One region of the Pseudomonas sp. Irchel s3b6 genome, then DNA from elsewhere that is predicted to be linked to it. Evidence: riboswitches for the same ligand, from Rfam matches in the RefSeq annotation. Region 1 holds a riboswitch; the other holds the start of a gene.
The links. A riboswitch is a leader RNA that binds a small molecule or an ion and turns the genes downstream of it on or off. The one in region 1 is predicted to bind cobalamin.
Positions count from the first base shown of each region.

Region 1 (6,874 bases):
CGTGGGGATTATGCTGGCGGACGAACTCGCGGGTCGAGGGATCGAGCAAATAGGCGTCGGCCAGCAAGGCATACTGATGGTCGTCGATCAGCTGTGTGGTGGCGTCGAAGGCGAACAGATTGTCCACCGTGGCCGCCAGTTCAAACGCACCTTTGTAGCCGTGGCGCTTGACCCCTTCGATCCATTTCGGGTTGGCGGCACGGGAACGGATGACCCGGTTCAGCTCTTCCTTCAGCGTGCGGATCTTCGGCAGATCCGGCTGGCTGTGATCGCCGTGATAACTCGCCGCCGCTGCACCGCTCAGGCTTTCCACGGCGGCAAGCATGCCACCCTGGAACTGGTAGTAATCGTTGGAATCGAGCAGGTCATGCTCGCGGTTGTCCTGGTTCTGCAATACCGCCTGGACCTGGCTCAAACGCTGAGCAAACTGCTGGCGGGCAGCCGTGCCTTCATCGGCACCTCCATAGGCGTAGCCACCCCAGTTCAGGTAGACCTCGGCCAGATCATCGCGGCTTTGCCACAAGCGCCCGTCGATGGCGCCCTGCACGCCTGCGCCATACGCCCCGGGCTTGGCGCCGAAGATGCGCCAACCGGCCTGCCGCGCAGCATCCGCTGCCGCCAGCCCCGATGCCATCAAGGCTTCACGCTCGGCGCGCACCTTGGCTGCCAGCGGATTCATGTCGTCGGGCTCATCCAGCGCGGCCACCGCTTGCACGGCGGCGTCGAACAGCCGGATCAGGTTGGCGAAGGCATCGCGGAAGAACCCGGACACCCGCAAGGTCACGTCGACCCGTGGCCGGTCCAGCAGGCTCAGGGGCAGTATTTCGAAATCGTCGACCCGCTGGCTGCCCGTGGCCCACACCGGGCGTACGCCCATCAGCGCCATCGCCTGGGCGATATCATCGCCCCCGGTGCGCATGGTCGCCGTGCCCCAGACTGACAGCCCCAACTGGCGCAAATGATCGCCGTGGTCCTGCAGGTGCCGCTCGAGAATCAGGCTGGCGGACTGAAAACCGATACGCCAGGCGGTGGTGGTCGGCAGGTTGCGCACGTCCACCGAGTAAAAGTTGCGACCGGTGGGCAGTACGTCCAAGCGCCCGCGACTCGGGGCACCGCTGGGGCCGGCCGGGACAAACCGCCCCGCCAGGGCATCCAGCAAACCGCGCATTTCCGCCGGGCCGCAGGCATCCAGACGCGGCGCGACCACCTGGCACAGGCTGTCGATGATTGCAGCGACCTCCGTCCATCCGGGTTTATCCAACGACAGCACGTCAGCCCCCAGGGCCTGTTCGATCAACTGCGCAGCGAACCACTCGAGGCGTTCGCGCGTATCGCCCGCGGTGCGCCACACCTCGTCGCTCAGGCTCAGCAAGGCAGCCGGCCGTGGACCGGTCCACGGATCGGACAACTCGCAATCGAGTGGGTCAAAACCCAGGGCGAAGGCCTTGGCCAGGGCGCGCAACAGACTCGACTGCGCCCCCCGCCCGTCGCCGCGCGGAATGCGCAGCAAGGCCAACAAGGTGTCGATCCGCAGACGCCCGCCCGGCGACTCGCCGAACACATGCAGGCCATCGCGAATCTGCGACTCTTTCAGGTCGCACAAATAGGTGTCCAGGCGCGGTAACCAGATTGCGGCATCCGCCTCGCTGTCGAGTCGCTCGTCCAGTTGCAGTTCGCGGTCGATATGGGTTTCACGCACCAGCTTGAGGATGTCCCGTTGCAGTTCCCGCGCGCGACGCGGGTCGAGCAGCTGGGCTTCGTAATACTCGTCGGCCAACAGTTCCAGATTGCGCAGCGGGCCGTAGGTTTCGGCACGGGTCAGGGGCGGCATCAAGTGATCGATGATCACCGCCTGGGTACGGCGCTTGGCCTGGGCACCTTCGCCCGGGTCGTTGACGATGAACGGGTAGATATTCGGCAGCGGCCCCAGCAATGCATCCGGCCAGCAGCTTTCGGACAACCCCACCCCCTTGCCCGGCAGCCATTCCAGGTTGCCGTGCTTGCCCACATGGATCAGGGCATGGGCGCCGTAGGCCTTGCGCAACCAGAAATAGAACGCCAGGTAGCCATGGGGGGGCACCAGGTCCGGGTCGTGATAGACCGCGCTCGGGTCAACCTGATAACCGCGCGCCGGTTGAATGCCGACAAAGGTCAGGCCAAAGCGCAGGCCGGCCACCATCATGCGCCCACCGCGGAACATCGGATCGCTTTGCGGCGGGCCCCAGCGTTCCAGCACGGCGTTGCGATTGGCCTCGGGCAAGGCGTTGAACATCGCGTGGTAGTCATCCAGCGCCAGGCTTTGCTGGCAGGGGCGCAGGTCGATCGCTTCCAGGTCATTGCTGACGCCGCCAAGCAGCTGCTGGATCAACTCAGTGCCGCTGTGCGGTAAGTCGGCAGGCAGCGGGTAGCCTTCGGCGTGCAGCGCCCGCAAGATGTTCAGTGCTGCCGCCGGGGTGTCCAGCCCTACCCCGTTGCCGATCCGTCCATCGCGGGTCGGGTAGTTGGCGAGGATCAGCGCAATGTGTTTGTGCCCATTGGCCACCCGTCCCAGCTCGACCCAGCGCCGCGCCAGCTCGGCGACGAAATCCATGCGCTCGGGCTGCGCGCGGTAGCAGACCACGTCCGACTGGCTGCGCTCGCTGCGCCAGGCCAGGTCCTTGAAACTGATGGGGCGGCTGATGATCCGCCCGTCGAGTTCCGGCAAGGCGATGTGCATGGCCAGGTCCCGGGGGCCCAGGCCTTGCTCGCTGTCCCGCCAGCCCGGCTCGTTGTCCTGGGCGCAGATGGCCTGGATCACCGGGATGTTGCGACGAAACGGCCGCAGGTGCGGCGCTTCAGGACTGGATTGGGCGAACCCGGTGGTGTTGAGGATCACCGCGGCCTGCACCTCGTCCAGCCAGTCTTCGACCACTGTCAGGCAGCCGGGCTCTTTCAGGCTGGCCAGCGCGATCGGCAGCGGGTTGAGCCCCGCCACCTGCAAGCGCTGGCAGAACACATCGATGAAGGCAGTGTTGGCGGCCTGCAAATGTGAACGGTAGAACAGCACCGCCGCCACCGGCTGACCGGCCTGCCAGTCGGCTTGCCAATCGCCCAGGGTGGCGGTGCTCTTGTGCGGATGGTAGAGCGCGGTGCGCGGCAGAACCTGCGGTTCGGCCCACGGGTAATCACGGCCCAGCCAGCGACTGGCCAGGCAACGATAGAGGTCCAAGGCGTTGTCTTTGCCGCCCTGGCGCAGGAAGTGCCAAAGCCGCTCGCGGTCGGCCACCGGTACGCTGCTCAGGTCGCTGAGTTCCGGATCGGGACGGTCGTCGCCCGGCACCAGAATCAGCTGCACGCCCCGCTGCGACAGTTCCACCAGCCGTTGAATGCCATAGCGCCAATAGGCGATACCGCCGTGCAACGAGAGCAGAATCACCTTGGCGTGGCACAGCACCTGGTCGACATACAGGTCGACCGAGGCATGATTCTGCACCTGCATCGGGTTGGCCAGGCGCAGGCTCGGGTAGTCCTCGGGCAGCTGCTGCGCCGCTTCGGCCAGCAGTGCCAGGCTGGAATCACCGCTGCACAGGATCACCAGCTCGGCCGGGGTCTGGCCCAGGTCGGCAATGTTGTCATCGGCGACGAAACCGCCAGGCTGGGTCCTGAGCAGGTGCATGGGTTAAACGCTGAGCGCGGCGCGCAGTTGCGCTTCGAGCAAGGCCGCGTCCAGCGCCTGGCCGATCAGCACCAGGCGCGTCGTGCGCGCTTCATCGGCGCCCCACTGGCGGTCGAAGTGCTTGTCGAAACGGGTGCCCACGCCCTGGATCAGCAATCGCATCGGCTTGTTCGGGATCGCTGCGAAACCCTTGACCCGCAAGATGCCGTGCTGGACCACCAGTTGGGTCAAGGCATCCAGCAGCAGGCTTTCGTCGGCTTGCGGCAGTTCGATGGAGATTGAATCGAAGGCGTCGTGATCGTGGTCGTCGTGGTCATCACCGTCGTGATGGTGATCGTGATGGCTGTGGCGGCTGTCGATGTGTTCTTCGGAGCCTGCACCCAGGCCGATCAGCACGTCCAGCGGCAGGCGACCGCTGCTGGCCTCGATGATCTTCACCGCTGGCGGCAGCTCTTCGGCGACTTCCAGGCGCACGCGGGCCAGGTCGGCGGGTTTGATCAGGTCGGCCTTGTTGAGGATCACCAGGTCGGCGCTGGCCAGTTGGTCGGCGAACAGCTCGTGCAGCGGCGATTCGTGGTCCAGGTTCGGATCCAGTTTGCGCTGAGCGTCGACCTGATCCGGGAAGGCGGCGAAGGTGCCGGCGGCCACGGCCGGGCTGTCGACCACGGTGATCACGGCGTCCACCGTGCAGGCGCTGCGGATTTCCGGCCACTGGAAGGCTTGGACCAGCGGCTTTGGCAGGGCCAGGCCCGAGGTTTCGATGAGAATGTGGTCGAGGTCGCCGCGACGGGCCACCAACTCGCGCATCACCGGGAAGAACTCTTCCTGGACGGTGCAGCACAGGCAGCCGTTGGCCAGTTCATACACGCGACCGTTGGCCTCTTCCTCGGTGCAGCCGATGGCGCACTGCTTGAGGATTTCCCCGTCGATGCCCAGTTCACCAAACTCGTTGACGATCACCGCGATGCGCCGACCCTGAGCGTTATCGAGCATGTGCCGCAGCAAGGTGGTTTTGCCCGAGCCGAGGAAACCGGTAACGATGGTGACGGGGAGTTTGGCCAGTGTTTTCATCGGATGCCCTTTGGCTTTGGTGGCGGGCATACGGGACGAGAACCGGCAACGCAGACGCGCGCGGGAAGAGTTCGCCACCGGATCACCCCGCCCGGTTGTAGTGAGAATCTGTGTCGAGGCAGGTCTCCTGGCTGACGGTGGGCCGGTCTTTCGACTGGCGGCTTCTGCGCCTTCCCGCCGCTTGGGATCAAGCGTGCAGTGGCCTGGCAGAAACAGCACCGTTCACAGTTGCGGGGGCAGCCGCGGCATTGACCGCGTTCCCTTCTTAGCTTCGACGCATGCGCCGAAGAACCTCGAAAGCGCAAGGCTACGCATGGTGCGGGGGCGGGTCAATGTTCACAGGTTGATTGCGATCCACTGTGGCGAGGAAGCAAGCTCCCTCGCCACAGGGTTCGGCCGCGCTTGAGAACGCTTGCCAATTGACGCGAATCCCTCGCCCATGCTCTCCTACACGCCTTGTTACGGGTGCCCTTCACAGGGTGAAACGGGAAACCGGTGAATCATGTGCTTTACTCCAAGCCATGTCAGTCCGGTGCTGCCCCCGCAACGGTAAGCGAGCGAAGCATCAGATCCACTGTGCCAAAGCGGCATGGGAAGGTGATGCTTGCCGGTATGGCGATTGCCAACCCCTCGTGAGCCCGGAGACCGGCCCGCAACACATAGAAAACAAACCCGCGGTGGGCGGGCGCTGTTGTAGCCTCTGCGTGCCCGGCTCGCGGGGTTTTCATGCGCTCGATTCACCCCTGACTGACCAGAGGGAAGCGCCATGTCGATCATCAGCAGCACTCGCCACGCCACCGCCAGCACCACAACCACCCTGAGCCAACGCCTCGTTGTCGCTGTCAGCGCCTCGATCCTGGGCGCGTGCCTGGTGTACTTCGCCGGCTTCTCGCACATCGAAGCGGTGCACAACGCGGCCCACGATACCCGTCACAGCGCCGCCTTCCCGTGCCATTGAGACCTGCCGACATGATCAAGCGAATCGCGCAAACCGCGGGCTTCACCGGGCTGCTGGCCGCCCTGCTACTCACCCTGCTGCAAAGCTTCTGGGTCGCGCCACTGATTCTTCAGGCCGAAACCTTCGAAAGTGCTCCGGCAACCGAAGTGCATGAACACGCCGAAGGCGCCGTGGCCGCTCACACTCACGATGCCGAGGCCTGGGCCCCGGAAGACGGCTGGCAGCGCGTGCTGTCGACCACCGGCGGTAATCTGGTAGTAGCCGTTGGTTTCGCCCTGATGCTGGCCGGCCTCTACACCTTGCGCGCGCCCCGCCGCACCGCCCAAGGCCTGCTCTGGGGCCTGGCCGGCTATGCGACGTTCGTCCTCGCCCCGACACTCGGCCTACCACCCGAGTTGCCGGGCACCGCCGCTGCCGATCTGGCGCAACGGCAAATCTGGTGGATTGGCACCGCTGCCTCGACGGCCGCAGGCATCGCCCTGATCGCGTTTGGCAAAAACTGGCTGCTGAAAGTTCTCGGTGCCGCGATTCTGGCTGTGCCCCATGTCATTGGAGCCCCACAACCTGAAGTACACTCGATGCTGGCGCCTGAAGCATTGGAGACCCAATTCAAAATCGCTTCGCAGTTGACCAACATGGCCTTCTGGCTGGCCCTTGGCCTGATCAGTGCCTGGTTGTTCCGCCGCAAAAGCGAAGGTCAATACGACGCATGAGTGAAAACCGCGCAGCGCCGACCCTGGTGGTTGGCCTGGGCTGCCAGCGTGGCTGCCCGGCGAGTACGCTGCGCGCATTGCTCGACCAGGCACTGGAGGCTCATCACATCCAGTTGCAGGCGATCAAGGCCCTGGCCAGCATCGACCTGAAGCGAGATGAGCCGGGCCTGATCGAGTTGGCCGCGCAGCTGGGATTGCCGATGACATACTTCAGCAGCGAACAGTTGGCCGGCTACCACCCGCAACTGAGCCACCACTCGGAAATCGCCTTTGAGCGCACCGGTTGTTATGGCGTGGCCGAAAGTGCCGCGCTGGCCCTGGCCGAACACTTGGCCCAGGCCCCGGCCAGACTGCTGATCTGCCGACAGAAATACGCCCAGGCGACCTTTGCATTGGCCTGCGCTGCGTAAAACCCCCGATAATCACCCCTTCGATCATGAGCAAACTTCATCTGAAGCCTGCCTTGACCCCTTTTTC
Region 1 covers NZ_FYDM01000001.1:375,397-382,270, reverse strand. The annotation lists gene cobN (cobaltochelatase subunit CobN) at 1-3,655, opposite strand, end outside; gene cobW (cobalamin biosynthesis protein CobW) at 3,659-4,726, opposite strand; cobalamin riboswitch at 4,826-5,037, opposite strand; cobalamin riboswitch at 5,173-5,395, shown strand; gene CKW07_RS01805 (CbtB-domain containing protein) at 5,493-5,684, shown strand; gene CKW07_RS01800 (CbtA family protein) at 5,696-6,397, shown strand; gene CKW07_RS01795 (cobalamin biosynthesis protein) at 6,394-6,807, shown strand.

Region 2 (6,874 bases), on a different contig from region 1:
GGTATCGCGTAAACAGACTTGCGCCAGGACCCGCGTCGGCCCGTTGACGGTCCAGGGACCGACCTGTTCGGCGAGCAGCTTGAGCAACTTGCGCTCGGCCAGTACAAAGCCCAGCCGCACCCCGGCCAGGCCGAAAAACTTGCCGAACGAACGCAATACGATCAGGCCGACCTGATCGGCAAATGCCGTCAGGCTCAACTGCGGGGTGTTGTCCATGAACGCCTCATCCACCACCAGCCAGCCGCCACGCTGCGCCAGGCGCGCATGCCATTCGAGCAGGCGTTCCGGGGTCAGGCTCAGGCCGGTGGGATTGTTTGGATTGACCACCACCAGCACGTCGAGGCTGTCGAGGAAAAAATCGACTTCCTGCTCCACCACTTCACGCACGATGTAACCGTTGCGGCGCCAGGCTTCGGCGTGCTCGGCATAACACGGCGACAGCACCCCGACCTTGCCGGCACGACGCAGGCGCGGCAGTAACTGGATGGCGGCCTGGGAACCGGCGACAGGCAACACATGACTCGCACCGTAGTATTCCCGAGCGGCCTGCTCCAGGCCGTCTTCGGTTTCCGGCAAGCGCGCCCAGGCACGCAACGGAATCTGCGGGATAGCCCAGGGCCAGGGTGCCAGACCGCTGGAGAGGTCAAGCCAATCGGCTTCGGCAATGCCATAGTGCAAAGCCGCCTTGCGCAGGCGGCCACCGTGTTCAAGCATAAAACTCGGCCCCCACACAGAGAATCAGCAGCCACAACCATACCCCGCGCTGGACCAATTGCCAGCCGCGGTCAATCGAGTCGGCGTCTGCTGGCACGCCCTCGCCCAATTGCGGACGCTGATGCAGCTCACCGTGATAGATCGCCGCCCCGCCCAGTTCGACCCCCAGTGCCCCGGCACCCGCGGCCATCACCGGCCCGGCGTTGGGGCTGTCCCACGTGGGACCCTGAGTGCGCCAGCATTTGAGCGCCAGACGGGTCTTGCCTAGCAGCGCATAGGTCAGGGCCACCAGCCGCGCCGGAATATAGTTGAGCATGTCGTCGATTTTCGCCGCCGCCCAACCGAAGCGCTCAAAGCGCTCGTTGCGATAACCCCACATGGCATCAAGGGTGTTGCTCAGGCGATAAAGCACCACCCCCGGCGCGCCGGCCACGGCAAACCAGAAGAGCGCGGCAAACACCGCATCGCTGCCGTTCTCCAGCACCGACTCGGTGGCCGCCCGGGCCACCGCGGTCTCATCCAGTTCGCTGGTCTGGCGACTGACCAGATAACCGACGCGGGTACGGGCTTCCTCCAGGTCATGGCTGCGCAGGGCCTGGGCCACCGGTTCGACGTGTTCGCCGAGGCTGCGCAGGCCCAGCGCACAATACAGCGCGAGAATCTCGACGATCCAGCCCAGGTAGGGCAACCAGGAAAACGCGGTGACCAACAGGGTCAGCGGCAACACTGCAATCACCCACGCGGTGACCCCGTGACTGCGCCAGCCACGGCCGCCCGCATTGAAACGTTGTTCGATGCGATCGGCAAAACGGCCGAACGCCACCAGCGGATGCCAGCGCCTGGGCTCGCCCAGCAGCGCATCCAGCGCTACCCCGGCGACACTCAGCAAGGCCACACTCATTGACTCTCTCCCCAGACATTTTCGTACAACAGTTCACTGAGCGGACGCGCTTGCGCCCAGCCTTCGAGCACCAGCATCGGCGCCGGATAGAATGCCTCGACCGGCCCCAGGCACAACACCGCCAGCGGCTTGGCCCCGGGCGGCAAGCCCAGCAAGTCAGCCAGGGCCTGGGGCTCGAACAACGACACCCAGCCCATGCCCAGGCCTTCGGCACGCGACGCCAGCCAAAGGTTTTGAATCGCGCAGGACAGCGACGCCATGTCCATTTCCGGCAAGGTGCGCCGACCAAAGATGTGCCGCTCGCGATCATCCATCAGCGCGGCGACCAGCACCTCGGCGCAATCGTTGATGCCTTCGACCTTGAGCGTCATGAATTCATCGGAGCGTTCGCCCAGCGCCTCGGCGGTACGCACCCGCTCCTCTTCCACCAGGTGCTGGATCTGGCCGCGCAATGCCCGGTCACTGATGCGGATAAACCGCCAGGGCTGCATCAGGCCGACGCTGGGCGCCTGGTGCGCCGCTTCGAGCAGGCGCCGCAGCAGCGCCGGTTCGACCGTGCCACCGCTGAAATGACGCATGTCGCGACGCTCGGCGATGGCGCGATACACCGCATCGCGCTCGGCCGGACTGAAGGCATTGTCAGTCATGGTTTCTTCACGGTCTCAAGGTCAGGCGCAAACAGCGCGGCAATCGCCGACGGATTGGACGGGAAATAAAAGTGCACGTATGAAGCGGTCATCCTTCCGGCACGGTAAACCGCCTCCGCGCCTCGTCCGCCGTTGGGGCTCAGGCCACGGGCAATCGGCTCAAGCTCGGTACGGGTCAACGAGTGGTGGTAGGTGTGGCCACGCAGCGAGCCCTCGGGCAGGTCGACCGCCTGCAACGCCAAGGCCGCCAAGCGCTTTTGCATCACCGCCTCACCGGCCAGCAAGCCCACCAGCGCCGCCCGCGTGCCCTCGACATCGGTCAGCGAGTCGAGCAAATACAGCATGCCGCCGCATTCGGCGAGCAACGGTTTACCGGCACCATGGTGAGCGCGGATGGCGTCGAGCATCGAGGTATTTTCAGCCAGGGCGACATGGTGCAACTCCGGGTAACCACCCGGCAGATACAAACTGTCAGCCTCCGGCAACTCGCGGTCGCGGATCGGCGAAAAGAAACGCAACTCGGCCCCCATCGCCCCCAGCAGGTCCAGGCTCGCACCATAGGTAAAGGCGAAGGCTTCATCGCGCGCCACGGCAATGCGCACACCCGCCAGCAATGGCTCGGCCGTGATCACATCGGGCGCGGCAAACTCGACGGCCGGGGGCAATGCCACTTCGCAACTGCTGGCCAGGGCCTCGGCAGCGGCGTCGAGGCGCAGGTCCAGGTCGTTCAGCTCACTGGCTTGCACCAGCCCCAGGTGACGGCTCGGCAACTCGATGCCGGTTTCCCGGGACAAGGCGCCGTACCAGCGCAGGCCTTCGGTCAGGCTGCCTTCGAGCAACTGCGCGTGACGCAAGGTGCCGACCCGGTTGGCCAGCACCCCGGCGAACGGCAGGTCCGGCTGATAACGCGCAAGGCCCAGGGCCAGCGCACCGAACGTCTGCGCCATGGCGGTGCCATCGATCACCGCCAGCACCGGAACGCCAAAATGCCGTGCCAGATCCGCACTGGACGGCGTGCCGTCGAACAACCCCATGACCCCTTCGATCAGGATCAGGTCGGCCTCAGCGGCCGCTTCCCACAACAGCCGGCGACTTTCCTGCTCGCCGACCATCCACATGTCGAGTTGGTACACCGGCGCACCGCTGGCGCGCTCGAGAATCATCGGATCGAGAAAGTCCGGGCCGCATTTGAACACCCGGACCTTGCGCCCCTGATTACGATGCAAGCGGGCCAGCGCCGCGGTGACGGTGGTCTTGCCCTGGCCGGAGGCCGGCGCGGCAATCAGCACCGCCGGGCAGTATCGACGGCTATTCATATGGAAAGGCTCATAGCTCGACACCCTTTTGCGCCTTGATCCCGGCCTGGAACGCATGCTTGATCATGCCCATTTCGGTGACGGTGTCCGCCAGTTCGATCATTTCCGGCTTGGCGGCACGACCGGTGACGACCACATGCTGCATCGGTGGGCGCGCCTGCAAGTCGCTGAGCACCTGATCCAGATCGAGGTAACCGTGCTTGAGGGCAATGTTCAGTTCATCGAGCACCACCAGGCCGATGGCCGGATCATTCAGCAACTGACGGGATACGGCCCAGGCGGCTTCGGCAGCCGCGATGTCGCGCTGGCGATCCTGAGTCTCCCAGGTAAACCCTTCGCCCATGACATGGAAGCGCACTTGCTCCGGGAAGCGCCGGAAGAACAACTCCTCGCCCGTGCTGTTACGCCCCTTGATGAACTGCACCACACCGCACTGCATGCCGTGGCCCATGGCCCGGGCCAGCATGCCGAACGCCGAACTGCTTTTGCCTTTGCCGTTACCGGTCAGTACCAACAGCAGGCCGCACTCGTTCGGCGAGTTGGCAATGCGTTCATCGATCACGGCTTTCTTGCGCAGCATGCGCGCCAGATGGCGTTCGTCACGATCAGGGGAATCAGTCATGGGGGAGCTCTCCGTTGAGGCTGGATAACGGCGGGCAGGCATGGAAACAGACGGCAGGAAGCCTGGCATCGCCCACCGTGATGCCGCTGGATGGATCAGGCCGGTCTCCGGGCTCATGAGCGGCTGGTTTGGCCGGACCGCGCGCCTTCCCATGTCGAACGTCGACACAGTGGCTCAAGGCGCGATCTTCACTCATTTACCGTTGCGGGGGCAGCGCCGGGATCGTTGCCCGCTCTGTCGAAGAGCGCGCCCTCACCGGCTTCCCTGTTTCACTCGATCGACCAGCGGGTCACCGAGCACCTGAAACAAGTCGCGAAGGTTAGAGGGTTGGGGGTGGAGCGTCAATTAATGCCGGGCTCATGCCGCGACAGAAACAGACCCCGATCAATAAACCGACGCCCTTGTTGTGCCAGACTTCAAGCAGTGATATCAAATAGCCACAACCTGACACCACAATAAAAAGGGCGAGCACCATGCAAGGCATGATCATCAGTAACCCGAAACTGGAATTTCTACGCCCGGTACTGGAGCGCTGGTTTGACTGTATCGATCGCTACAACGCAGTGCGTGGCGATAACGAAAGCCCCTACTGGTTTGATGAACGCGCCAACCTGAGCCTGCTTTCAGCGGCGGCCTGGATGGCGGAGATGGTCACCCTGGAACAGGCGCCCACCAAAAAGCAGATCGAGGAAGGCGAGCGCAATGGCCGTGCCGACCTGCTCATCGCCAACCAGGAGCAACGCGCCTACCTTCAAGCCACACAACGCTGGCCACGGGTCAACCAACTGAACCTCACCCAAGCGCTGCTGGACATTGCCAGCGACGCCAAGACCATCGCCTATGCCAGCGAACTGAAAATCGGCTGCCTGTTCGTCGCCCCGCAAAAACTCCAGCACAGCGCCACACCGGAAGAACTCCAGGACATGGTCGACGACCTGCAAAAGGAACATTGTTGCGCCGTGGCCTGGTACTTTCCTTACGCTTATCGCAAATTGCGCAACGAAGCCGGCTACTATCATCCGGGTATCGCCGTGCTGCTCAAGGAGGCCCGTAGCTGAGATTGAACCTCAAGGCGATCCGACTCCTCTGGACTGAAAGGATGCATTCATGGAGAAGCCCGCATGTTCAAGCCCCGATTCGCCCTGGTTATCACCCTTGCCGCAGGTCTGGCCGCCTGCGGGGAAACCTCCAGCCTGCAGGTGTCGGACGGTATCGGTCCCTCACCCACGCTGCCGGAGCCGGACAAGACCCTGATCCCGACCGTGAATATCGCCCCCGCCGTGGGCTGGCCAAGCGGTGCCAAGCCGATTGCCGCGCCCGGCACCCAGGTCGTGGCATTCGCCAAAGGGCTCGAACACCCACGCTGGCTGTATGTGCTGCCCAATGGCGATGTACTGGTGGCCGAAACCAACGCCCCACCCAAGCCTGATGACGGCACAGGTGTGGTCGGCTGGATCACCGAAAAAATCATGGCGCGCGCCGGTGCCGGCGTGCCCAGCCCGAATCGCATCACCCTGCTGCGCGACACCGACCACGACGGCCACGCCGAAACCCGCACCCCCTTCATTGAACACCTCAACTCACCCTTTGGCATGGCCTTGGTCGGCAACGATCTGTACGTCGCGGATACGGATCGGCTGTTGCGCTTCAACTATGAAGACGGCGCCACCTCGATCACCTCCAACCCCATAAAAGTGATCGACCTGCCCGGCGGCACACTGAACCATCACTGGACCAAAAACGTCATCGCCAGCCAGGACGGCAGCAAGCTGTACGTGACCGTCGGCTCAAACAGCAACATCGCGGAAAATGGCCTGGAGCAGGAAACAGGTCGCGCGGCGATCTGGGAAGTTGATCGCGCCACCGGCAACCAACGGATTTTCGCCTCGGGCCTGCGCAACCCCAACGGCATGGGCTGGGAGCCGCACAGCGGAAAACTCTGGACTGCCGTCAATGAACGGGACGAACTCGGCAACGACCTGGTACCTGACTACATCACCTCGGTCAAGGACGGGGGCTTCTATGGCTGGCCGTTCAGCTATTACGGCCAACACGTCGATACCCGGGTCACGCCACAAGACCCGGACCTGGTCGCCAAGGCCATCGCCCCGGACTACGCCGTCGGCTCACACACCGCCCCGCTGGGCCTGGCATTCGCACAAGGAAGCACACTGCCGGCGCCCTTCACCGAAGGCGCCTTTATCGGCCAGCACGGCTCGTGGAACCGTAAACCCCACAGTGGCTACAAAGTGATCTTCGTGCCGTTCAGCGCAGGCAAACCGGTCGGGCAGCCTGTCGATGTGCTGAGCGGTTTTCTCGACCAGGATGAACAGGCCATGGGCCGGCCGGTGGGCGTGGTGATCGACCGGCAAGGAAATCTGTTGGTGGCCGATGATGTGGGGAACACCATCTGGCGGGTGTCAGCCCTCCAATGAGCCGCAACGACCGGACGAGGCCTAGACTTTGCGGCACAAGGTCAGGCCATCCCCCAGTGGCAGCAACGACAAGTCCACCCGCGCATCCGCCTTCAAGGCACGATTGAGCGCCTGGATGGCCCGGGTATCCTCGCTGGCGGGATTGCTTTCCAGTACCCGGCCGCTCCACAGCGTATTGTCGAATACCGCCAGGCCGCCCTGGCGTAGCAGCCGCAAGGCGCTCTCCAGATAGGCCGGGT
Region 2 covers NZ_FYDM01000002.1:511,649-518,522, forward strand. The annotation lists gene cobD (threonine-phosphate decarboxylase CobD) at 1-714, opposite strand, end outside; gene cbiB (adenosylcobinamide-phosphate synthase CbiB) at 707-1,615, opposite strand; gene bluB (5,6-dimethylbenzimidazole synthase) at 1,612-2,262, opposite strand; gene CKW07_RS05995 (cobyrinate a,c-diamide synthase) at 2,259-3,578, opposite strand; gene cobO (cob(I)yrinic acid a,c-diamide adenosyltransferase) at 3,589-4,200, opposite strand; cobalamin riboswitch at 4,281-4,519, opposite strand; gene CKW07_RS06005 (hypothetical protein) at 4,674-5,258, shown strand; gene CKW07_RS06010 (sorbosone dehydrogenase family protein) at 5,322-6,635, shown strand; gene CKW07_RS06015 (class I SAM-dependent methyltransferase) at 6,657-6,874, opposite strand, start outside.
Region 2: another riboswitch for cobalamin. It lies ahead of cobO (cob(I)yrinic acid a,c-diamide adenosyltransferase); the one in region 1 lies ahead of cobW (cobalamin biosynthesis protein CobW).